DNA from 4 places in the Cryobacterium sp. M91 genome. Region 1 is predicted to be linked to each of the others. Evidence: riboswitches for the same ligand, from Rfam matches in the RefSeq annotation. Region 1 holds a riboswitch; each other region holds the start of a gene.
The links. Region 1 has a riboswitch for thiamine pyrophosphate ahead of CXY80_RS15750 (ECF transporter S component). Riboswitches for the same ligand answer to the same signal wherever they lie in the genome.

Region 1 (5,903 bases):
TGCTGCTGAGCGCACCCCTGTTCTGGCTCGGGCTGGTCTACATCGCGGCCCTAGCCGCGCTGTTGATCACCGCTCTGTGGACGGTCGACTCGTTCACCGGGCAGATCTCGCAGACCTGGACGCTCGACAACATCGTGGCGGTGCTGACCGGCTCGCTCTACCAAACCGTGACGCTGCGCACGGTGGGGGTGGCCTTGCTGGTGACGATCATCGACATTGTGATTGCCCTGCCGATCGCGTTCTACATGGCCAAGGTGGCCAGCCCCCGGGCTCAGCGCATCCTCGTGATCGCCATTCTGATGCCGCTCTGGGCGAGTTACCTCGTGAAGGCCTACGCTTGGCGCTCTGTTCTATCGCAGGGCGGCATCTTCGAATGGCTCGTGTCTCCGTTCGGCGGGCACAGCCCCGGTTACGGGCTGCCGGCGACGATCATCACCTTGTCATACCTCTGGCTGCCGTACGTGATTCTGCCGATATATGCGGGACTGGAGCGGGTACCGGATTCGCTGCTCGAGGCATCCGCCGATCTCGGCGGGGGTACCTGGTCGACGCTGCGCCTGGTGGTGCTGCCGATGATCTGGCCGGCCATCATCGCCGGGTCGATCTTCAGCTTCTCGCTATCGCTCGGTGACTACATCACCGTGAATATCGTCGGCGGGGCCAACCAGATGCTCGGCAACCTCGTCTATACCAATGTGGGCGCGGCGAACAACCTGCCGCTCGCTGCGGCGATCGCGCTCATTCCCATTCTGATTATCTTCGCCTACCTGGCCGCTGTGCGGCGCACGGGTGCGCTCAACAACCTGTAGGAGCCTGTCATGCGTCTGAGTCGACCGGCCCGCGGACTGCTCGCGGGCATCACCGCCGTGGTACTGGCCCTGATCTACCTGCCGCTGCTCGTGGTGTTCGTGAACTCGTTCAGCATTAGCAAGAATCTCACTTGGCCGCCGCCGGGCTTCACCCTGGAATGGTGGGCGAAGGCCTTTCAGAGCGAGGGTGCCCTGGACGCGGTCGTGACCAGCCTGCAGGTGGCGCTCGCCTCGACGGCGATCGCCCTCGTGCTCGGCACACTCATCTCGATCGGACTGCAACGCTTCGAATTCTTCGGCCGAGATGCCATCAGCCTGCTGGTCATCCTGCCGATCGCACTGCCCGGAATCGTTACCGGAATCGCCCTGAACAACGCCTTTCGCACCGGGTTGGGCGTGCAGCTGTCGATTTTGACGCTCATCATCGCCCACGCCACCTTCTGCATCGTGACCGTGTTCAACAACGTCATCGCCCGGCTGCGCCGCCTCGGCACCAGCCTCGAAGACGCATCCTCAGACCTCGGCGCCGGCATCTGGACCACATTTCGGCTGGTCACCTTTCCACAATTGCGCTCGGCGCTGTTTGCCGGGGGACTGCTCGCCTTCGCGCTGAGCTTTGACGAGATCATCGTGACGACGTTCACGGCCGGGTCGAGTGTGAAGACGCTGCCGCTGTGGATTCTGGACAACCTATTCCGGCCCAACCAGGCCCCGGTCGTCAACGTCATCGCCGTGGTGCTCGTGCTGATCTCGATCATTCCCATCTACTTCGCGCAGCGGATCGCCGGCGCCGAGAAGGTCGTGCGCTAGCCGTTTCGCCCCCTCCCCCGCGCATAACTCCTGCAGAACGTGAGAACGGATGCCGCCCGCCCGCGTGAATGCACGGCGGCGGCCTCAGCCGGCAGGGAATTGCCGGAGTTATGCAGGAGAGGGCTCGTCACCGGGAGGTAGAGCCGCAGGCCGGGTTCGGGTTAGGGTTTTTCGGTGGGTAGACAGGACGGCAGTGGGCGGCAGGTGTCGGCGCGGGACGTCGACGACCGTTCTGCGACCGTGCTGCACGTCGACCTCGACGCGTTTTTCGTCTCGGTCGAGTTGCTGTCGCACCCCGAATTCGTCAACCTGCCCGTGATCGTCGGCCATCGCGGCGGCCGGTCGGTCGTCACTGCGGCCAACTACATCGCCCGCAAATACGGCGTGAACTCGGCTATGCCGATGGCGCTCGCGCTGCGGCAATGCCCGAATGCAATCGTGCTCGAGCCGCACATAGGGCTCTATCGGGACTTTTCCAGCCGGGTCATGAGCATTTTCGATGACGTGACCCCGCTGGTGGAACGGCTCGGCATCGACGAGGCCTTCCTCGACGTGGCCGGCGCGACCAACCTGTTTGGCTCACCGGCCGTGATCGGCGAACTCATTCGCGCCCGGGTGTTCGCCGAGACCGGGCTGGTCTGCTCGGTGGGCGCGGCCTCTACCAAGTTCGTCGCCAAACTTGCCTCCGGCCTGGCCAAACCGAACGGACTGCTCGTCGTTCCCGCCGAGGATACGGTCGAGTTTCTGCATCCGCTGCCCGTCGCTGCGCTGTGGGGCGTCGGGGCCGCCACTGAGCAGGCGCTGAGCAGACTCGGCCTGAAATTGATCGGCGACATCGCGCACACGCCGCTGGCGGTACTGCGCAAAGCGCTGGGGGAGGTATCCGGTCAGAAACTGTTCGACCTGTCCTGGGGTCGCGACCCGCGCGCGGTGACGCTCGAGCGGGAGGAGAAGAGCGTCGGTCACGAGGTGACTTTTGAACACGATGTGACGGATATCGACCGGTTGCGCAGCGAATTGCTGCGGCAGTGCGACCTCGTTGCCGTGCGGCTGCGTCGGGGTGATCTCGTGGCCCGGCGGGTCGCCCTCAAGCTGCGCTACACCGACTTCAGTACGGTGACCCGGTCGCGCACCCTCGCCGAACCTAGCAATGTGGGCCGGCGCATCTACGAGGAAGCGGTGGCGGCGTTCGACCTGCTGGCAGCCTCCGGCATTCGGGTGCGTCTGATCGGGGTGCGTGCGGAGCAGCTCGGCACGGCATCTGGATCGGTTGGACTCTGGGACCCGGACGAGGACTGGCGGGGCGCGGAGCTGGCCGTGGATACCGTGACCGAGCGATTCGGAGCGGGAACCGTGCGCCCGGCTTCGCACTTCACACCTCGCCCCTGAAGTCTCAGCCACGCTAACCTGATGGCATGACCAGCCTCCCGGAAAAACTCGCAGAAACGTTCCGTTCCGCCGGTGTGAAGTCGGCGTACGGTGACCCTGTACAGATCGATGGCGTCACCCTGGTGCCCGTCGCGCTCGCCTACTACGGCTTCGGCGGCGGTGATGCCGGTGAGGGCGGGGCCGGGTCCGGCGGGGGAGGAGGCGGCGTTTCGCTGCCGATCGGCGCGTACGTCAAGTCGGGCGGTACAGCCCGGTTCGAGCCGAACGTCATCGCCCTGCTCGCCGTCGGTGTGCCGTTCCTTATAGTCACCGGCCGCGCCTTGGCCCGGGTGATTCGAGCCCTAAAGAAGTAGTCGCTTTCTGCACGGGGCCCGGGCCCGGAAACCGGGCCCATGATAGATCATGGGCCCACGGAGCTAAGGTGGGCCCGGGCGGGTGTGGCGCAACCGCCGCGCGGCGCGCGGACGGCGCGGGCGACGCGCGAAGCGTCGCCGCGCCCAGCGCGGCACTCTTGGGCGCAGCCAGGCCGGAAAGTGCCAGGGGCCGCTCACCGGCAGACCCTGCGCAATTCGCCGCCGCCGTAGAACGAACCGGCGCATGAGCAGCAGGTACAGGCCCGCCAAAACGAGCAGAATGCCGATGCTCATGTCGTGATCCCCATGTCGTCAGTCTAAACGGGGCACTATACTTGATTATGATCACGGGAGTCCGGTACACCGGGCTGAGAGGAAGCTGACCAAGCTTCGACCGTCGAACCTGATCTGGATCATGCCAGCGCAGGGAGGCTTCTCAATCCCGTGCCCTGTATTCACCTACGGAAAGGGCACGAAACAGTGCACGCTACAACGAGTTCACTCAAGCAATCCGCTCCGGCGGGAGCCACGAAGCGCAACTTTCGCTGGCGCGTCGTCGACATCGTCGTCGCCAGCGTCATCGGCGTCGCGAGCGGTGTCATCTTCCTCGTCTGGAATCAGGCGAGCAACCCCCTGAGCGGTCTGCTTTCGCCGCTGCTGCCGGGCCTGTCGGCTCTCCTGGGCGGAGGCTGGCTGTTCGCTGGCGTGCTCGGTGGTCTCATCATTCGCAAACCCGGGGCCGCGCTCTACACGGAGCTCCTAGCCGCCGTCGTTTCCACGCTGATCGGCAACCAATGGGGACCACTGACTCTGGTGTCAGGCCTGGTGCAGGGACTTGGCGCCGAGCTTGTCTTCGCTCTGTTCCTTTACACGAACTATCGTCTGTACGTCGTGTTGTTGGCGGGCGCTGGGGCCGGACTTGCCATGGCCATCAACGACCTGGTGCTGTGGTATCCCGGTTCAGCGAGCGCATTCGCGACGATTTATATCGTGAGCGCGATTATTTCGGGCGTCGTTATCGCCGGGCTCCTGTCCTGGTTCGCTGCGCGCGGCCTGGCTCGCACGGGCGCGCTCAACCGCTTCGCGGCGGGTCGCATCGCCGGTCGAACCGCGATCTAGGCGAGCGGATGCTGGTGGGCGCGACGCGGGGAGGTGCATCCGTCGACGCCCGCGACTGGGGTTGGCGCCATTCCGGTCGGCGGCGCTGGGCGGTGAGCGAGCTGTCCCTCCGCATCGAGCCTGGCGAGCGGATTCTCCTGCTCGGTGCATCCGGTTCGGGAAAATCGACGCTGCTGCACGCGCTGGCTGGCGTGCTCGGCGGCGACGAAGAGGGCGAGCAACGCGGTACTCTGCGCGTGAACGGCGCCGAGCCTGGCAACGCCAGGGGTCAGGTCGGCCTGGTCCTCCAGGACCCCGACTCGCAGGTAATTCTCGCTCGCGTCGGCGATGATGTCGCCTTCGGTTGCGAAAATATCGGCGTGCCGCGTGGGGAAATTTGGCGGCGCGTACAGGATGCCCTCGAGATGGTCGGCCTCGACGTCCCCGTTGGCCACCCGACGTCCGCCTTGTCGGGCGGCCAAAAACAGCGTCTTGCTCTCGCCGGAGTGTTGGCCATGCAGCCGGGTCTGCTGCTCCTCGACGAGCCGACGGCAAATCTCGATCCGGTCGGTGTGCGGGAGGTGCGCGAGTCCGTCGCCCGCGTTCTGGCACACACTGACTCGACGTTCATCGTTATTGAACATCGGGTTGAGATCTGGAAGGACCTCGTCGACCGGGTGATCGTTCTGGGTGCCGACGGGGGAGTCCTGGCCGACGGATCCCCGAGCGACGTTCTCCTCGCGCAGGGAGTTGCACTGACCGCCTCCGGCGTCTGGGTGCCCGGTGTGCCACACACGCTTCCCATAAGGCCTCCGCGAGAGACCGGTCAGCCAACGCTCTTGTCGACTAATTCTCTCGCGATTGCGCGCACTCGGGATTGTGTGGTTGCCGAAAATATCGACCTTGAGGTGCCGGAGGCCTGCGCTCTGCTCATCACCGGACCCAACGGAGCCGGCAAGTCCACCCTCGCGCTCACCCTGGCGGGGCTCCTGCGCCCCGCCGCCGGGCGGGTCGTCGCCAGCAGCGCTCTCGCCGCCGGCGCAGGCAGTGACCCGATCCGCTGGAAATCGCGCCAGCTTCTGAGTCGAGTGGGCACCGTCTTTCAAGACCCGGAACACCAGTTCGTCGCTGGCACCGTGCGCGCCGAACTGGCCGTCGGTCCGCGAGCCCTCGGTCTGTCGGACGCACTGCTGCACCGGCGCGTCGACGATCTGCTGGAGCGCCTTCGCCTGGACCACCTCGCCGAGGCCAACCCATTCACCCTGTCCGGTGGCGAGAAACGACGTCTGTCGGTCGCCACAGTGCTGGCCACCCAACCTCGACTTCTGGTGCTGGACGAACCCACGTTCGGTCAGGATTTTCGCACCTGGCAGGAGATCGTTGCGCTGCTGCGTGACCTCCTGGATGCGGGCACCGCCATCGTCGCGGTCTCCCACGACGCAGA
Region 2 (5,903 bases), on a different contig from region 1:
GCTCTATTCGAGGTTGGCGTGACGCGGCCAGAGCTGTTCGGCCGTGGAACCGCTCGCCTTCCAGAGCGTGTGAAACAGGGCGTCGCCGACGAACAACACCGACTGCTCGAACAGGCCGCCCGAATACTGGGCCGACACCTGCCCGGCGTGGTCCTGCTTGGCAGCCGCGGGAATGACCACGGTCACCGCGGCGAGCCGCCCGAGCGGCGACTCGGGCGCCGTGGTCAGCGCGAGAATGCTCGCCCCCACGCCGTGAGCCGTCTCGGCGGCACGCACAATGGCGCCCGTCGTTCCGGATCCGCTCGCCACCAGCAGCACGTCACCCGACACAATCGCCGGGCTGGTCACCTCGCCCACCACGTGCACGTCGAGGCCGAGGTGCATGAGTCGCATCGCGGTCATCTTCAGTGCCAGCCCGGAGCGGCCAGCACCGAGCACAAATACCCGGGGTGCCGCGGCGAGCAGGGTTGCCGCCTCATCCAGTACTGAAGCGGATGCCGATTGCAGCGCCTCGACGACGCGGCCGTTTTCGGCGAAAATGAGGCCGAGGGCATCCGCTGCCAGTGGGGTGGTTGTCGTTTCGGTCATGATTCAATGTTCCACTCCTTCGAGTGGGAATGCTGCCCGCCAAACGAGCGGTTTTCCTACCCAAACGGATGGCTCTGGGTGGGCTCCGAGGATGGCCCGGGTAGGCTGGGGGCATGACTTCCGCTCCATCTAACCCCGGCGTGCGCGCCACCGCCACTGAGGCCGCTGCGGGCAGCACGGCCGCCGCCCTCCGGTCTGATGCTGGTACCGGAGCAGCCGAACCGGCCGCGTCATCCGCCACGACCGCAAAACGCTCGACGCTCCCCGCAAACTCCCCGGTTCAAACAGCGCGCAGCGCAGCCGCCGAACGTTCCAAACTCATCGCCGACCTCACCGACGCACACGCCACCACGCTGGAATCCCTGCTCGCTGTGCTGCGCTCCGGCAGCACGAGTGACACCGCCGCCCGACAGAAGGCCACCGAACTCGCCGCCGCTGCGATGGTCGCCCTGCGCGCGGTGAGCGACCTCGATCGCAGTCTCACCGAGGAACCCGTCGCCCGCGCCTTCGAACGCCTAAGGAACGACCTGCGCCCGCTCGTGCGCTTCGGCGACCTCGACGTGCAGTTCATCGAGCCGCCGGTGAACGGTCGGGCATTGCCCGGCGAGGTCGCCCACGAAGCCCGCGCCATCGTGCGCGGCGCCGTACTCGCCCTCGTCGAACAGGCCGGGGTCGCGCGGGTGCGCGTGCAGTGGGACTGCGACGGAAGTAACCTGCTCATCCGCATTCGGGACGACGGTCCGGGCAACCTCGATGCCGAGGTTCCGAGCGTGCGCCAGCTCGCCGCCCGCGTCGTCGCGCTCAGCGGCACCCTCAACGTGGAGGCCACCGCCGGCTGGGGCTCCGAGATGGCCGTGTCGCTGCCGCTCGACGCGCCCACGGCATCCGTCACCACCGCCGCGGCCTGGGGCCTCAGCCCACGCGAACGCGGCGTGCTCGAACTCGTCGCCTCTGGGGCGCGCAACAAGGCCATCGCACAGGCCCTGACCATCAGCGAGAACACAGTGAAGTTTCACGTGGCCAACCTGCTGCGCAAGGTCGGTGCCTCGACCCGCGTCGAGCTGGCCGCCCTCGCTCGCTAAGCGGATGCCCAGCGCCAGCTATGCCTGGCACCCGCAGACTCGGGCGCCAGTTCCCGGTCATAGCGCCAGCGATGCCCGGAGCGATGGCCCCCAACGGGCGCGGTGACCGCGACCCCGGTAGGACCCGAGCGCGCAACCAGCGCTAGGGTGAAGGAGTCAGAAGACACACCAACCACGGGAGCGCGCACCAGCGAGCTGAGAGGACGGCCAGGGCCGTCGACCGTTGAACCTGTCCGGGTAATGCCGGCGTAGGAAGTTCGAAACCAATGCGCACAATTGATGAAACAACCATGTCAAAAACGGTCACGACCGGCCCGATCCAGGGCAGCAGCAAACGCTACGAACCGGTAAAGGACTGGCCCGGACTCGAAGTTCCCGTTCGCCGGGTGAACCTCAGCAACGGCGAACACTTCGACCTGTACGACACGTCCGGCCCGTACACCGACGAGACGGCCACCATCGATCTCGAGACGGGGCTGCCGCAGACTCGGGCCGGGTGGGAGCATCCGCTGCCCATCGATGGCGCTGCCACCCAGCTGGTCTGGGCCCGCGCCGGCATTGTCACGCCGGAGATGGCCTACATCGCCGCGCGCGAGGGCGTCTCGGTCGAGCTCGTCCGCGACGAGGTGGCGCGCGGCCGGGCCGTCATTCCGGCCAACCACAAGCATCCGGAGAGCGAGCCGATGATCATCGGCAAGGCCTTCACCGTGAAGATCAACGCGAACATCGGCAACTCGGCGGTGACCTCGTCGATCGCCGAAGAGGTCGAGAAGATGGTCTGGGCGGCCCGCTGGGGCGCCGACACCCTGATGGATCTCTCCACCGGCAAGGACATTCACCTCACTCGGGAGTGGATCATGCGCAACTCGCCCATTCCGGTGGGCACCGTTCCGCTCTACCAGGCCGTTGAAAAGGTCAACGGCGACCCGTCGCTACTCACCTGGGAGATCTACCGCGACACCGTGATCGAGCAGTGCGAGCAGGGCGTCGACTACATGACCGTGCACGCCGGCGTGCTGCTGCGCTACGTGCCGCTGACCGCCAACCGGGTGACCGGAATCGTCTCGCGCGGCGGCTCGATCATGGCCGCCTGGTGCCTCGCGCACCACCAGGAGAGTTTTCTCTACACCCACTTCGTGGAGCTGTGCGAGATTCTGCGCCGCTACGACGTGACCTTCTCGCTCGGCGACGGCCTGCGCCCCGGCTCGATCGCCGACGCGAACGACGAGGCCCAGTTCGCGGAGCTGCGCACCCTCGGTGAGCTGACGAAGGTCGCGAAGTCCTACGGAGTGCAGGTGATGATCGAGGGCCCCGGCCACGTTCCGATGCACAAGATCGTTGAAAACGTGGCGCTCGAGGAGGAACTCTGCGAGGAGGCCCCGTTCTACACGCTCGGCCCGCTCGCCACCGACATCGCTCCGGCCTACGACCACATCACGAGCGCGATCGGCGCGGCCATCATCGCCCAGGCCGGCACCGCCATGCTCTGCTACGTCACGCCCAAGGAACACCTCGGCCTGCCCAACCGCGACGACGTGAAAACCGGCGTGATCACCTACAAGATCGCCGCGCACTCCGCCGACCTGGGCAAACAGCATCCGCGCGCCCAGGAACGCGACGACGCCCTCAGTCGGGCCCGGTTCGAATTTCGTTGGACCGACCAGTTCGCGCTCTCGCTCGACCCGGACACCGCGCAGAGCTTTCACGACGAGACGCTGCCGGCCGGCCCCGCCAAGGCCGCCCACTTCTGCAGCATGTGCGGTCCCAAGTTCTGTTCCATGCGTATTTCAGCGGATGTTCGGGTGTACGCCGAAGAGAACGGCCTCACCAGTCTCGAGGCCATCGAGGCGGGAATGGCCGAGAAGTCGGCCGAGTTCACCCGTCTGGGCAGCTCGGTCTATCTACCGCCGCGGGTGCTCTGATGACGGTCATTTTCGACAAGCGGATGCCCACCGGGCACTCCCACGGTCGCCGCTTCCGGGGTCGCCGGTGCCCGGATCGCTGGCGCCGCGAGCAGTTGTGAACGACCGGTCGCGAAGGACCTTCGCTACTCCAGCCCGTTCGCCCGCGCGACCCAGCCAGCCAGGCCAGGCTCGGCTTGGGCGTGCGAACGAACGTCTCGTGGTCGACCTCGATGAGCCCTAATGTCGGCCGGAATCCGCTCGCGCACTCGTAGTTGTCGAGGGCGCTCCAGTGCTCGTAGCCGAGCACCTCGATGCCGTCCTTGACGGGCGCGCCCACGCCAGCCCATCCGCGACAAACCAGACCGGAGCAGGGTTTTCCCATGGTCCCGCGGTCAGAATTCCGCACATGACTCCCGCGAATGTAACGCTGCGTCTGGTGCGTCCCGACGACGGGGAGAAGCATCCGGGCACCACACGGCACAGGCGTCCCTCGCCTCGCACCCTGTTCCAACGCCGCCGCAAAATTCTGATCCCATTGGCCATCGCCTGGCTCGTGATGGCTGCCCTGGCTGGCGTGCTGCTGCTCACCGGTACGAAGCCGAGCACCCCGTTCGGCGATACGGCCGCCGTGCCCGGCGGACTCGCCCGCATCAGCGCGATCATCCCGCTCGAAACCGATGGCTGGGTGCCGGCGACCGCCGCCGATCTGCTCTCCAGCCCGGTGCAGCCCGGGGCCCACCGCGTGCGCATTCTGCTCGAACTGACCGAAACGGATGCCTCCGGCCTCGCCTTTCGCGCCGCCGACTACTCCCTGTCCGGACTCGGCGCGCGGTCCACCGCGCTCTGGGTCGACCCGGCGGAGCAGAGCGGAGCATCCGTTCAAGCGACCCTCGTTTTCGAAATCCCCAATCAGGTCATTGCCCTCGTCCTGGACGGGCCTCAGGGGGCCAGCCTGTCCCTCGGAACCGGGCATCATACCAACTCCTGAAATGATCCCCGAAATTGGGGGTAATTTCCTAGTCCACCCGCGGCTTACCCCGGCTTGGGCAAACAGGCATCATTGTCGCATTCCAACAGTGGAGGTCGTTATGACAATGGAATCGGAAACCCGAGTGCAGCCAGCCAGCGCGCCCGTCGCACACCTCAGCGTTCAACTCTTCGGCAACCTGACCATTCGATGCGGCCCCGTTGTTCTGCACGCCCACGAACTCGGCGGACCGAAACCACGCCAGATCCTGGAGATTCTTCTCGTACACGTTGGCCTCCCGGTGTCGAAAGACCACCTGATCGAATTGCTCTGGGGAGCAAACCCTCCAGCCGAAGCCCTGCCCACCCTGGAAAGTTATGTCAGCGTGCTGCGCCGCCACCTGCAGCCCGGTGCGGGAAAGTTCGGGCCGTTGCAGACGACGACCGGCGGCTATGTGTTGGACCGCGACCTGGTCGATGTCGACCTTGAACAGTTCGACGATCTGCTGCAACGAGCCCAGAAAACCAATCCCGAGCTGGCTTACCCCTTCTTACTTCGCGCCCTCGACCTCGCCCAAGCCCCACTGCTCTGCGATGAACTGGTCGCAGCGTGGGCATCGGAGGCGCGGGACCTGCACGAGTCCCGGCTGACCGTCGCCCGCGTTCTGGCGTCCGAAACCGCCGCTGCTCTGCACCGGATCGACGATTCCGTCGATCTCGCCAACCTCGCGATTGCCAATGACCCGCTCAATGAACGAGCCTGGACGGCCCTCATCCTCGGGCTGGAGGCTGCCGGGTGCCACGCCCAGGGCCTGCAGGCCTATGACCGGTGCCGCCATGCCATGCAGAGCGAACTGGGCTGCGCACCCGGCCAGATTCTGCGCTCAGCCCAGCTGCGTCTGCTGCACGCGACGGCCACCGAAGACGGCGACCTTGCCGACGTGCTCTCGGCTTTTCTCGTGCTGCACGAACACCTGGGAGTGCCAGCACCCGATTCTCACCCCCGCACGAGCACACTTCCGCGACCAGAGCCGGTCCCGGATTCCCTCCGAGAGGCCACTGATGTCATCACGTCATTCCTGCGCCGCGCCGTCGCTCGCGCCTGATTCCCGGGTAGTATCACATGGGGGACAAAAACAGCGGGACTCGACGGAATTTCAGGTTCTGCAGATGCTGGTTTCGTCTATCGAGCTAACACAGCTCGGGACAGGGCAGAGAGGTCTCCGCAGATGACCACGCAAATGTCCCCCCTCGAACCTTACTTCCAGGGAACGGCCGTTCAACCGCCGCCGCCCGCCCAGATTCGCATTCTCATCGTCGACGATCACAGGACCTTCGCTGAACTGCTCACCGATTCCCTCAA
Region 3 (5,903 bases), 190 kb from region 1:
GAGCCACGCGGCATATGGATGCACTGCTGTCTCGGTGCGCGCCAGAAAGTCGGTGTGCAGCCGCTCACCGACATCCGCATAGAGCCAAAAACAGGGCAACAGCGCCGCCAGAAGCACCGCATAGTTTCCGCCCTCAGCGAGCCCGAGCAAGTGATCCAGGTAGCCAGCCGTTACCGGGCCGGCCTCGGACGACACGTCCCGTTGCCCCAGCCAGTTTCTGTGCAATTCCAACTCAACGTCGCGGCACCGTCGTGCCGAATCGGCCAGAAACCGCTGTGCGTGCATGCTCGGCGCGATCTCACTGACGCGCGCAAGAACGCGCGAGTAAGTGGCGAGGTAGAGCGCGTCCTGAGCGAGATAATACGCAAAATCTCGCTCGGCCAGAACCCCAGTACCGAGATCCCTAATGAACGGCAGATCGAAGATCTGCGTGCGAATCTGCTCGACATCGCGCCACAGTGTCGCACTGAACTTCACCGAATCAGCTGGTGTGGCCGACTCGGCCGACGCGCCTGCGAACAGCCGATGAAAGTGATGGATCGGGCCATGGCCCTGACCGACCTCGAGGTCGTCGGCATGGGTCAGAGCATCCTGAAGCCAGTCTTTGACCTCGGCCAGAGACGCAGCCCAGTCCCCGGTTCGCGCCTGTACCGTGGCCATTGCCGAGGAGAGCGAGCATCCGGTGCCGTGGGTATTCTTGGTGGCGATGCGCGGCGAAGCAAACTCGACAACGCTCTGTGCCAGCAGCCCGTGGGTGTTGACCAGGGCGTCAGGGCAGATGGTTTCGTCGAAATGACCCCCCTTCACCAACACGGTTACTCCGGTGCGGGCTGATAGTCGTTTGCCCTGCTCGATGGCCGCAGCCCAGTTTGCCGCTGTGGGTTCTGCGAGCAGAACGGCCAGCTCGGGAACGTTGGGTGTGACGAGATCGGCGAGGGGGATCAGATCACGCAGCGCCTGCTCCGCTTGGGGTTCGAGCAGCCGGTGACCACTCGTTGCCACCATCACCGGGTCGAGCACGACGAGCGGAGGACGGTGGGCATTGAGCCAGGAACGCACCTCGTGAATCACGTCGATTTCGGCGAGCATGCCGATCTTCACGGCATCGATGGTCACGTCATCGCTCACGGCGTTCAATTGCTGGCGCAGAAACGCGACCGGCGGGGTGTGCACCGAGCGCACCCCGCGTGTGTTCTGCGCGACCAGAGCTGTTACTACTGCCATGCCGTACCCGCCGTTGGCTGCGATGCTTTTCAAATCGGCGTGGATGCCGGCACCGCCGGTCGGGTCGGTGCCGGCGATACTGAGAATCCGAGGCGTGGTGCGCGGCGTGATATTCGAGGTCTGATCAGTCATCCGTGACATTCCTTCGCTAGTGCTAACTAGACAGGTTCAACGGGTATTCATCTCAGCTCGCGCATTGTGCGGAGCACCCCGTGTCACTCAGCAGCCTATACGCCAACAAACATCACTCAGTAACCGATGCCAGAATCGTGGGCGTTCAGGACACGCCCCGAGCTCACAGGTCGGCGAGCAGGCTCACCGGGTTTTCAATGCAGCCGGCCACATAGGTGAGAAACCCGGCGGCCGTTCCGCCGTCGCAGACCCGATGGTCGAACACCATGGAGAGTTCTACGACGGTGCGAACCGCGAGTGCGTGTTCGACCACCCACGGCCGCTCGATCATGCGCCCAATGCCGAGAATGGCCGCTTCGGGATGGTTGATGATCGCGGCCGAACCGTCGACGCCGAGCGATCCGAAGTTGTTGAGGGTGAAGGTTCCCCCGGTCAGCGCGCTCGGCGAGAAGGTGCCGTCGGGCGACTGTGCGACCAGCGCGGCGAGGGCATCGCGCAGCTGTCGCGTACTCATCGCGTGGGCACGGTGGATGACGGGAACCATCAGCCCGCGTGAGGTCTGCGCCGCAATGCCGAGGTTGATGGCTCCGTGCTGGAGAATCTCCTGGCTCGCGGTGTCGACCGAGGAATTGAGCACCGGATACCGGCGCAGCCCGGCCACCACGAAGCGCGCGATGAGCGCCGTCACGCTGAACCGCTCATCCGTCGCCGCGAGCAGCTGGTCCCGCGCGGCGAACAGGGCGGTCGCGTCGACGTCGAGCCAGATCGTCGCCTCGGGAATCTCCCGACGCGACGTGGTCAGCCGCTGCGACACGACTTTGCGCAGGCCGGTGATGGGAATGCGAATATCCGCACTCGCCGCGTCGACAGTGCTGGGCGGCGTCGCAATACCCACATCGACTGCCACCTCGACAGCCACATCGACAGCCACGGCCGGAGCGGTGAGCGCGCGAATGTGTTCCTCGACGTCGCTGCGCAGCACCAGACCGTCGTGCCCGCTCCCGGCCAGCGTGCTCGCGTCGAACCCGTTCTCGCGCGCCAGCCGGCGCACGATCGGAGACACGACGGGGGAGTGGCGGATCGGGTCGACCGTGCTGGACGAATCGATGGCTGCAGAAACGGATGCCGCCACCTCGGCGGGGCGCTCGGCCAGCGCAACGGCGACGGGCGGCGTCGATGCAGCCGGTGCCGGGGCATCCGCTGCCCGCGGGGTGCCGAACCGCCCGGCGGCTACCTTGCGCGCCGGCCGGGTGCTTTCGGTCGTGCCGTAGCCGACCAGAACGGCTCCGGAGCCTTCGACCGCCACGACGGTCGCCGCGGCGACCGGAACGTCGACAACACCGGCTGAAGCGTCATCAGTCGCGTCGGTCACGGTCAGCAGCACCTGCCCGGCATGAATGACCTGGCCGGGCTCGCCGAACAGGCTTGCCACGACGCCGCCGTAGGGCGACGGCAGCTCCACGATCGACTTGGCCGATTCAACCTCGACCACGGCCTGGTCGATGGCGATCGTATCGCCGGGAGCGACCAGCCAGGCCACGATCTCGGCCTCGGTCAGTCCTTCACCGAGGTCGGGCAGCAGAAACTCGCGGCTCATCAGGACCACTCCCAGGTCGACAGCGCGGCGAGGATTCGGTCGGGGGTCGGCAAGAAATACTCCTCGAGCTTGGGTGACGGGTACGGAATGTCGAAGCCGGTGATGCGCAGAATGGGCGCGGCCAGGTAGAAGAAGTTGCGCTCGGTCAGGCGAGCGGCCACCTCAGCGCCGTAACCGCCGAACTGGGCGGCCTCGTGCACGATCGCGGCCCGGCCGGTCTTTCGAACTGATGCCCCCACCGTCTCGTCATCAAACGGCGACAGCGTGCGCAGGTCGATGACCTCGATCGAGAGCCCCTCAGCCGCGCCCTGTTCGGCCGTCGCGAGGGCGGTCTTCACAGTCGGACCGTAGGCGATGAGCGTGACATCGCTGCCCTCCCGTAGCACGACGGCCCGGTTCAGCGGCTCGGTCTGCACCGGCAGGGAAAGCTCCGCTTTGCTCCAGTAGCGACTCTTCGGCTCCATGAAAATCACCGGGTCGTCGCTCGCGATGGCGCCCCGCAGCATGGAATAGGCGTCGGCCGGGTTCGACGGGCTCACCACGGTCAGCCCGGGCGTCGCCGTCCAATACGCCTCGGAGGAGTCGGAGTGATGCTCGACGCCGCCGATATCGCCAGCGTAGGGAATGCGAATGACGATCGGCAGCGAAATCTTGCCGCGCGTACGGTTGCGCATCTTCGCCACGTGCGACACTATCTGCTGGAACGCTGGGTAGCTGAACGCGTCGAACTGCATCTCGACCACCGGGCGCAGGCCGTACATCGCCATGCCGATCGCCGTTCCGACGATGCCGGCCTCGGCCAGCGGCGAGTCGCTCACCCGGGTCTCGCCGAATTCGGCGTATAAGCCGTCGGTGACCCGGAACACGCCGCCGAGCGGCCCGACGTCTTCGCCGAACAGCACGACCGTCGGATCGTCGACCATGGCGTCGCGAATGGCCGCGTTGAGGGCGGCGGCCATGGTCAGGTTGTCCGGAGCGCGCACAGCTGTTCCGGTCTCGAGGGTCTGCTGGGGGCTCATCGGGTGCTCTCTTCGTATTCACCAGCGGATGCGTCGGCGTCGCCGTCGAGTTCGGCCGCCAGAAAGGCGCGTTGCTCGGCCAGGGCGGAGCGGGGAGTGGCGTAGACGTGCTCGAACAGCTCGAGCGGATCGACCACCGCCTGCTCCGTCATGCACTCGCGGGTCGTCGCTGCGAGCGCCTCCGCGGCCGCAGCGACGGAAGCGCGCTCTTCCTCGGACAACGCCCCCTGGGCAATGAGGTACTTCTCCAGGCGTTCGATCGGGTCGCGGCTGCGCCACAGGTCGACGTCGGCGGTTTTGCGGTAGCGGGTGGGGTCATCCGAGTTGGTGTGCGCCTCGATGCGGTAGGTGAGGCCCTCGATCAGGGTCGGGCCGCCGCCGTTGCGGGCTCGGTTGACCGCCGCCGAGATGACCGCGAACATGGCGGCGACGTCGTTGCCGTCAACGTAGAAGCCGGGCATGCCGTAGCCGATCGCTTTGTCGGCGATGGTGCGGCAGGCCATCTGCTTGTCGAGGGGCACGCTGATCGCGAATTGATTGTTCTGCACCACGAAGACGACGGGGGCCTGCCAGACTGCGGCAAAGTTGAACGCCTCGTGAGCGTCACCCTCGCTCGTGGCCCCGTCGCCGAGCAGGGTGAGCGCCACGGTGTCGTCACGTTTGAGCTTGGCCGCGGTGGCGAGGCCCACGGCGTGCAGCGCCTGGGTGGCGAGCGGGGTGGCCTGCGGGGCGATGCGATGCTGTTGATAGTCGTAACCGCTGTGCCAGTCGCCGCGGAACGAGGCGAGAATATCCTTCGGCTCGACACCGCGGGTGAGCAGCGCGATGCTGTCCCGGTAGGTCGGAAACAGCCAGTCCTGCGGCGAGAGCGCGGCGACGGCGGCGATCTCGCAGGCTTCCTGGCCGAGCGCGGATGGGTAGGTGGCGAGGCGACCTTGCCGGGTGAGGGCGGTGACCTGCACGTCGAACCGGCGGGCCACGACCATCTGCCGGTAGAGGCCGAGCAGCGTCTCGACCGGGGGAAGGACGAATCCGCCGCTCTCGGTGCCCGGAACGGCGTTCCCCGAATCATCGATCAACCGCAGGGGTGGGGGTGCCAGCACAGCCGTCAGCGGCGTGCTCTCGACATTGAGGCTCATGAGCCAATGGTGCGCCCTTTTCGCAGGCCTGGCCGCGCTTTTTCGCAGTTGTGAACGATTGGCCGATCATCCGCCAGACGGCGACCAATCGGCATGGTTGAGTCCTGAATCAGTGCCAGGCGTCCGGAGTCGTGCCGGGTGCGTGCCCGATGATCTCGTCGAGAATGAGGTGGGACCGGGTCGAGATCACCCCCGGCATGGTGTGGATATCGCGCAGAATGGCCTGGCTGAGCTGCTCATGGTCGGGAGCGCTCACCGTGAGAATGATGTCGATGTCGCCGCTCACGGCCTGCGCCTTCTCCACGAACGGCAGTTCGGCGAGCTGCGCGGCAATTGCGCCCCAGGCGACGTCGCCGATTTTCACGACTACGAGCGCGGACACGTTGAGCCCGAGTGCCTTACGGTCGGTTTCGGCACCGAAGCCGGTGATCACGCCGTGGCTGATCAGCTTCTGCACCCGGGTGTGGGCGGCGGTGCGGGAGATGTGCACCTGCAGGGCCAGCTGGCGCATCGAGAGTCGACCGTCCCGGCTGAGCTCGGCGATAATCTGGCGATCGGTGCTGTCGAGTCCGGGGTGGGGAGTCTGCGGCTGCGTCATTGGACTCTCACACTACCGGCGCGGGCGCGGCCGCCGTGGATTCGCGCTGACCGGATTTGCGCAGCACGCGCAGATAGTGATTCTTGGGCCAGTGGCGCAGTGCCAGCGGCAGGCGGGGATAAATCAAGCGGATGCCGCCCAGCACGCGATCAAAGCGCCGCTCGTGCCGCTCGGTCCAGGGAAGTTCGAACAGC
Region 4 (5,903 bases), on a different contig from region 1:
GCGGCCGCGCCAGGGTCAAACTCACGGTTCGAGGGCGAGAGCCGTGGCCGCGGCCGATTAGCGCTCGAGCGGCTCGCCGAACAGTGCGAACAGCCAGACCACGATCGACAGGATCGTCATCCCCCAGGTCATCGCGCCCAAAAACAGTCGGGTAGAGATGGACGGACGAACCTCGGGTGAACCGCCTAGGTTGACAATCGGATCGTCGCGCAGCGAGCGGCGCACCTGGCTCCAGATCGGCGGAACGAGCACGAGCAGCGCGGAGACGATCACGATCGGCAGCGCCGGCAGGGCGAAGAGCTCCCTCGTGCCGCTCCACAGACTGAGGCCGATGGACGTACCGAACCCCAACAGTGCCGCAACCACGATCATCCAGGCGCGCGGACGCAGGCGTGCGAGCGCCTGGAGACATGTCGGTACGAGCACCACGACGATGCCCCCGGCAACGAATACCACGAGTGTTTTCAGGTCGATCTACACCGCCGCTCCGTGCACGAGCGGCAGCGCCGAGAGCAGAAAGCCGAAGAGTCCGAACACGCCGAGGCTAGCCCGCAGGTTCAAAGCGTTCACCGTGCGCAGCGGGATGGTCGGCAGGTTCAGTTCGGCTGCATAGCGCTTGGAGCTGCCGAAGCACTGCTCCGCACTCGTACCGGAATCGGCGAGAAACTCTCTGGCGCTGGCCAGGGCATCGCCGATTGCGTCACCCGGTACCCCGAGCAGCCGCAGCTCGATCGTGAATTCATCGAACCTGGTGGCGTCGTCGGTCGCTTTAGAGCGGATGTCGGTGCTTCCATTGTCGGGATCGCGCGGGTTGCTGGTCATCATGGCGAGCCTTTCACCTTGCTGAACGAGATTTCGCATTACTTGCCCGGGTAGAGGGCGAAGGTGAGCACGACGCTGATCGCGCCGTAGAACACCAGCATCCAGTTGATGGTGATGATCGAAAGGCGCACTTTCAGCGAGGGGCGCGGATCGGGCTCGGCACCCGGCTCAACGATCGGGTCAGGCCGCAGGGTATGGTGCACCTCGTTCCAGATGGGCGGTGCGATCAGCAGAATTCCGGCTCCGATGGCGATCGGCAGCGCCGGAACATTGAACAACACCGCCTGGCCCTGCCAGACGATGAGGGCAAAGGGACCGCCGCCGACAATCATCAACCCGAGCGCGATCAGCCACACCCGTGCTGGACGCGCGCGCACCAGCACGGGTATGAGTCGCGGGACCAGCGCCAGCGCCAGAATCATCCCGGCCAGCGAGAATAGCATCCACACCTTCACGACCAGAAGGTCGTCGCCACCCGCGAGGGGAAGGACCGCTTGCGCCAGCGTGACCAGCCCGATCGCCCCGATTCCGCTGTTCAGCAGCAGATCGCCTTTCGAGCCCTGAGACAACGGTACGGTCGGCAGGTCGAGTTCCGCGGCGTAGCTTTTGGGGCTGCCGAACGATTCGTCGGCGCGCGCACCGGAGTCGGCGAGAAACTCCCGAGCGCTCGCCACGGCATCGCCGATGGCGTCGCCGGGCACGTCGAGCAGGCGGAGTTCGATGGTGAACTGCTCAAGCCAGGCGGCGGTGTCGGCCTCGCGTGCAGTGTCAGCCAAGCGGATGCCGGCGGCGCGGGCATCCGCTTCGGCGCTGCCGGAGGCAGCCGGGCTGGAGTCGTGATCGCGCGGGTTGCTGGTCATCATGATTCGGCCGGCCCTTTCTGCAGGTGGTCGTGCACGGTGGTGGAGAAGCGCTGCCATTGGGCGGCCTGCTCGGTGAGCTCTTGCCGTCCGGCGTCGGTGAGCGAGAAGTATTTGCGGCCCGGACCCCCGGCGCCCGGTCGCCATTCGGCGGCGATCCAGCCGGCGGCTTCGAAGCGGGTGAGCAGCGGATAAAGCGTGCCACCCTTGATGGCACCGAAGCCGGCGGATTCGAGCGCCGATGCGATCGCGTAGCCGTAGGTCGGGCCCGGCGCGAGCGTGCGGAGCACGCAGAGGCCGAGGGCGGCGCGCATCCACTCGGCTGGCCAGGTTTTTGGTTGCATGACTACATAGTCTCCCTAGTTAGCCAGACTGTCTACTCGAGGATCGGGCAGCCACGGGCATGCCATACTTTCGTTGTATCAACACGGGAGTCCGATTAATCGGGCTGAGAGGAAGCTGCAGAGGCTTCGACCGTCGAACCTGATCTGGATCATGCCAGCGCAGGGAGGCTGACTCGTCTTTCCCGTGCCCCCACGAAAGAAATGGGCACGATCATTCCAGAAACCTTCACAGCCACACCGGCGGAATTCGGCATTGGCGCGCGCCTCACCCTCGCCGTCATGCGCGACGACTACGCCGCCGTCATTCTCGACGCGCTCCAGCAGGCAGATTCGACCGGGCTCGCACTTCAAACCGGCGTCGTCAGCACCTACCTGTCCGGCGCCGAACCCGACCTGCTGCGCTACGTCAGCCAGGTCGTCGCCGGTGCGAGCCGCAGCGGAGCCCACGTCACGGCAACCGTGCAATTCTCCCGCGGCTGCCCCGGCGAAGTCACCTGCACGCTGCCACCCACCGCCGGCTGTTCGCCGAGGTCGTGAACCTCACCCCCACCGGCGTACACGCCGTCGCAGAATGGGCACTGTATCCACTGGATGACGGCACCGGTTCTGCTTCAGCCGATCACATGCGCGACATCTACGCCGCGATCGAGACCGCCAAGGCCTCCGGGCTCACGGTACACAGCGAGCACTTCGTCACCCGGCTCGAGGGCGACCTCGCCCTCGTGCTGCAGGTCATCGCCGCCGGCTGGATCGTGGCCGGCCGAACGGTGCAGCACGTGGCGACGCACGCGACCCTGTCCCTCAACAGCCCGAGCCTGAACTCCCATGCGCCCTGACGCCGACCAGAAGGAAACAGCCATGCCCACAGCATCCGCCAAGAAAAGGCACTGGAGCCTCAAAGACCTCGTGCTTGTCGTCGTGCTCGGTGTCGTGTTCGGCTTTCTGTACTGGATATTCGTGCAGGCCTGGACCGCCCTGTCGATCACGATGGGTCCGGCCGGCGACCTCGCGCAGCACTTTCTGCTCGGCTCCTGGCTGCTCGTCGCCCCGATCGCGATCGCCATCGTGCGACGGCCGTTCGCCGGCATCTTTGCGGAGGTTATCGCGTCGGTGATCGAGGTCGTCTTTCTCGGCTCCATGGTCGGGCCGCTGCTCTTCGTCGCCGCCGCCATTCAAGGCGCGGGCAGCGAGATTCCGTTCGCCCTCACTCGCTACCGCAACTACAGCTGGCTGACCTACGCACTTTCGGGGCTGCTCGGCGCCGGGCTGGTGTTCTTCTACTCGGCATTTCGCTCCGGCTGGTACGGCCAGGAGATCTTTCTGCTGCGCCTCGCTATTCAGCTGATCTCCGGCGTGATTCTCGGCGGGCTGCTGGCCAAACTCATCGTCGATGCCCTCGACAAAACCGGCGTCGTCGACAACTTCGCGATCGGCCGCGATCGCCTCGCCCGTGCCTGAGACCGACATCCTGACACTGCAGGACGTGTCGGTGCGATTCCCGCGTCGGCCCGAGGCCGTGCTCAGCGACGTGTCGGTGCGCCTCGCGCCGGGCGAGCAGCTCATCGTGTTCGGCGCCTCCGGTTCGGGCAAATCCACCCTGTTGCAGACCATCACCGGCGTCATTCCGCATTCGGTCGTATCCTCGCTCGGCGGCAGTGTGCGCATGGGAGGGACGCTCAGCATCGAAACCTCCGTCGTCGAGCTGTCCCGGCTCGTCGGCGTGGTCGCGCAGGACCCCGCGTCGTCGGTCTGTCTGCCCGACGTCGAACAGGAGCTTGCCTTGCCGCTCGAAAACCGCGGTGTCGACCCGGCACTTATCTCGGCGCGCATCGATCGCGCCCTTGACGCTGTTCAGGCACGGATGCTGCGACATCGGTCGACCGGGCAGCTGTCCGGCGGCGAAGGCCAGCGCGTGGCCCTCGCCGCCACCCTCATCGCCGAACCGGCCGTGCTCCTGCTGGACGAACCCACCTCGATGCTCGACGCGGCGGGATTGGGCGCCGTGCGCCGCGCCATCCGTTCGGCCGTCGACACCTACCGGCCGGCCGTCGTGCTGGTCGAACACCGCATCGACGAGTTCACGGGCACGGCGGGAATCGCCGGGCTGCCGCCACGCGCACTCGTGCTCGGCGAGGCCGGAACCGTCATTGCCGATGGTCCCACGGTCGACGTGCTCGCCCAGCATGGGCGCTCGCTCAATCAAAACGGATGCTGGCTTCCGCTCGAAACCGAATTGCTTGCCGTGACCGGGTGCGCCGGCGGGCTCGGCGAAGCGGGCGTGCGCGCCGGCCTCCGGTCACTCGGCGAGCCGGCCGGAGCCTTGGGGCGACGGCAGGACTTCGGCCGGATCGTTCTGACCGCCACGGATGTGGTCATTGATCGCGGGGTTGGCGCGCCGAACGGGACCGCCACAACGGTTCTCGCCGGCGTCAGCCTCACCCTGCGGGGCGGCGAAATCGTGGCCCTGCTCGGCGGCAATGGAACGGGCAAAACCTCGTTGCTGCTGACCTTGGCGGGATTGCACCGGCCATCGGTCGGCACCGTGACCGGCGCCCGACCCGGCATGATCTTTCAGAATGCCGAGCACCAATTCGTCGAGCACACCGTGCGCGGCGAGATTCGGCATGGGCTGCCGAGCCTGAGCGATGACGAGCTTCAGGCCATTTTGCACCGGCACCGGTTGACCCACCTCGCCGATCAAAGCCCGTATCGACTGAGCGGCGGCGAGAAGCGGCGGCTCAGCGTCGCCGCCATGCTCGCGCACGATCGGCCGGTGCTGCTCGCCGACGAACCCACCTTCGGCCTCGATCGCCGGGACACCATCGCCACCCTGGCAGCGCTCGGCCAGGCGGCCGACGCGGGCCGCAGCATCCTTTTCTCCAGTCATGATCTGCGAACCGTGGCAACCCTCGCCGACCGGGTGATCGTGCTGGCCGACCATACGGTGATCGCCGACGGGCCCGTGTTCGAGGTGTTGCGGTGGGACGAGGTACTGAAGCAGGCCGGGCTCGAGCTGCCCACGCTGATTCGGCACCTGCTCAAGGAATTCGATTCTGACGCGCGGATTCGCCGCGTGCTGGGTCAGCTCGACGCTGCCGTGGGCGCGACGACATGACTGCTCAACTCATCGACATCGATGCTCCCCCGACACGACGGCCCGTCAGCGCCCTGGCCAGGCGCAACCCGACCGTCAAACTCGCGCTTCTGTTCGTCGTCTCCCTCGTGCTGATGTTTGTTTTCGATCCGATCACGCCACTGGTGCTGTACCTGCTCGCCCTCGGCGCGGTCGCTGTCACGGCTCGCATTCCCGTGAAAGTATTCGTTCTCGCACATATTCCATTTCTGGCATTTGCTCTCGGCCTTCTGATCGTGAACGCGCTCAGCCGGCCGGGGGACGTACTCTGGCAGTCCGGGGTGCTGCGGATCACCACCGAGGGACTGCTCGTGGGGGCTGCCCTCGCCCTGCGCACCCTCGTCATCGGCGTGCTCTCGATCGGCTTTGTGCTCTCGACCGACGGCGTGGCCCTCATGACCAGCCTGCACAAGCACGCCCGGCTCGGCTCCCGCCTCACCTACGCCGTGCTCGCCGGCTACCGTATGCTCGAAGAGTTGCCGCGCGAGTGGCAGACCATCCGCCAGGCACACGCGGTGCGCGCTCCCCTCCGCCCCCATGGCAAGCCGCCTCGCGGCCACCGTCAATACGGTCGGGCAGCCTTCGCCCTGCTGGTGCTATCGATTCGCAAGGGCGAGCGGATGGCGCAATCCCTCGAGTCGCGCGGCCTCGGCCTGACCCCGCGCAGCACCTGGCGGCGTATTCCCCTCACCCGCACCGACTGGGCCATGGCCGCCGCGGTGCTGACCACGTTGACCGTCGTCG

Region 2: linked by a shared signal. The riboswitch ahead of thiC (phosphomethylpyrimidine synthase ThiC) and the one ahead of CXY80_RS15750 (ECF transporter S component) in region 1 are both predicted to bind thiamine pyrophosphate.
Region 3: linked by a shared signal. The riboswitch ahead of CXY80_RS16650 (bifunctional hydroxymethylpyrimidine kinase/phosphomethylpyrimidine kinase) and the one ahead of CXY80_RS15750 (ECF transporter S component) in region 1 are both predicted to bind thiamine pyrophosphate.
Region 4: linked by a shared signal. The riboswitch ahead of CXY80_RS20270 (Ykof family thiamine-binding protein) and the one ahead of CXY80_RS15750 (ECF transporter S component) in region 1 are both predicted to bind thiamine pyrophosphate.

The regions. Positions count from the first base shown of each region.
Region 1 covers NZ_PJJT01000090.1:26,921-32,823, forward strand. The annotation lists gene CXY80_RS15730 (ABC transporter permease) at 1-809, shown strand, start outside; gene CXY80_RS15735 (ABC transporter permease) at 819-1,619, shown strand; gene dinB (DNA polymerase IV) at 1,794-3,008, shown strand; gene CXY80_RS15745 (hypothetical protein) at 3,035-3,361, shown strand; TPP riboswitch at 3,699-3,809, shown strand; gene CXY80_RS15750 (ECF transporter S component) at 3,842-4,480, shown strand; gene CXY80_RS15755 (ABC transporter ATP-binding protein) at 4,489-5,903, shown strand, end outside.
Region 2 covers NZ_PJJT01000089.1:33,971-39,873, forward strand. The annotation lists gene hxlB (6-phospho-3-hexuloisomerase) at 4-588, opposite strand; gene CXY80_RS14660 (response regulator transcription factor family protein) at 702-1,670, shown strand; TPP riboswitch at 1,835-1,942, shown strand; gene thiC (phosphomethylpyrimidine synthase ThiC) at 1,937-3,592, shown strand; gene CXY80_RS20810 (family 1 glycosylhydrolase) at 3,546-4,037, opposite strand; gene CXY80_RS20285 (hypothetical protein) at 3,981-4,562, shown strand; gene CXY80_RS14675 (BTAD domain-containing putative transcriptional regulator) at 4,663-5,646, shown strand; gene CXY80_RS14680 (response regulator transcription factor) at 5,770-5,903, shown strand, end outside.
Region 3 covers NZ_PJJT01000090.1:214,384-220,286, forward strand. The annotation lists gene CXY80_RS16650 (bifunctional hydroxymethylpyrimidine kinase/phosphomethylpyrimidine kinase) at 1-1,365, opposite strand, end outside; TPP riboswitch at 1,348-1,447, opposite strand; gene CXY80_RS16655 (dihydrolipoamide acetyltransferase family protein) at 1,520-2,953, opposite strand; gene CXY80_RS16660 (alpha-ketoacid dehydrogenase subunit beta) at 2,953-3,972, opposite strand; gene pdhA (pyruvate dehydrogenase (acetyl-transferring) E1 component subunit alpha) at 3,969-5,111, opposite strand; gene CXY80_RS16670 (Lrp/AsnC family transcriptional regulator) at 5,221-5,709, opposite strand; gene CXY80_RS16675 (oxygenase MpaB family protein) at 5,717-5,903, opposite strand, start outside.
Region 4 covers NZ_PJJT01000089.1:107-6,009, forward strand. The annotation lists gene CXY80_RS14490 (hypothetical protein) at 58-456, opposite strand; gene CXY80_RS14495 (hypothetical protein) at 475-825, opposite strand; gene CXY80_RS14500 (hypothetical protein) at 861-1,685, opposite strand; gene CXY80_RS14505 (PadR family transcriptional regulator) at 1,682-2,026, opposite strand; TPP riboswitch at 2,100-2,210, shown strand; gene CXY80_RS20270 (Ykof family thiamine-binding protein) at 2,228-2,563, shown strand; gene CXY80_RS20275 (Ykof family thiamine-binding protein) at 2,560-2,862, shown strand; gene CXY80_RS14515 (ECF transporter S component) at 2,885-3,484, shown strand; gene CXY80_RS14520 (ABC transporter ATP-binding protein) at 3,477-5,141, shown strand; gene CXY80_RS14525 (energy-coupling factor transporter transmembrane protein EcfT) at 5,138-5,903, shown strand, end outside.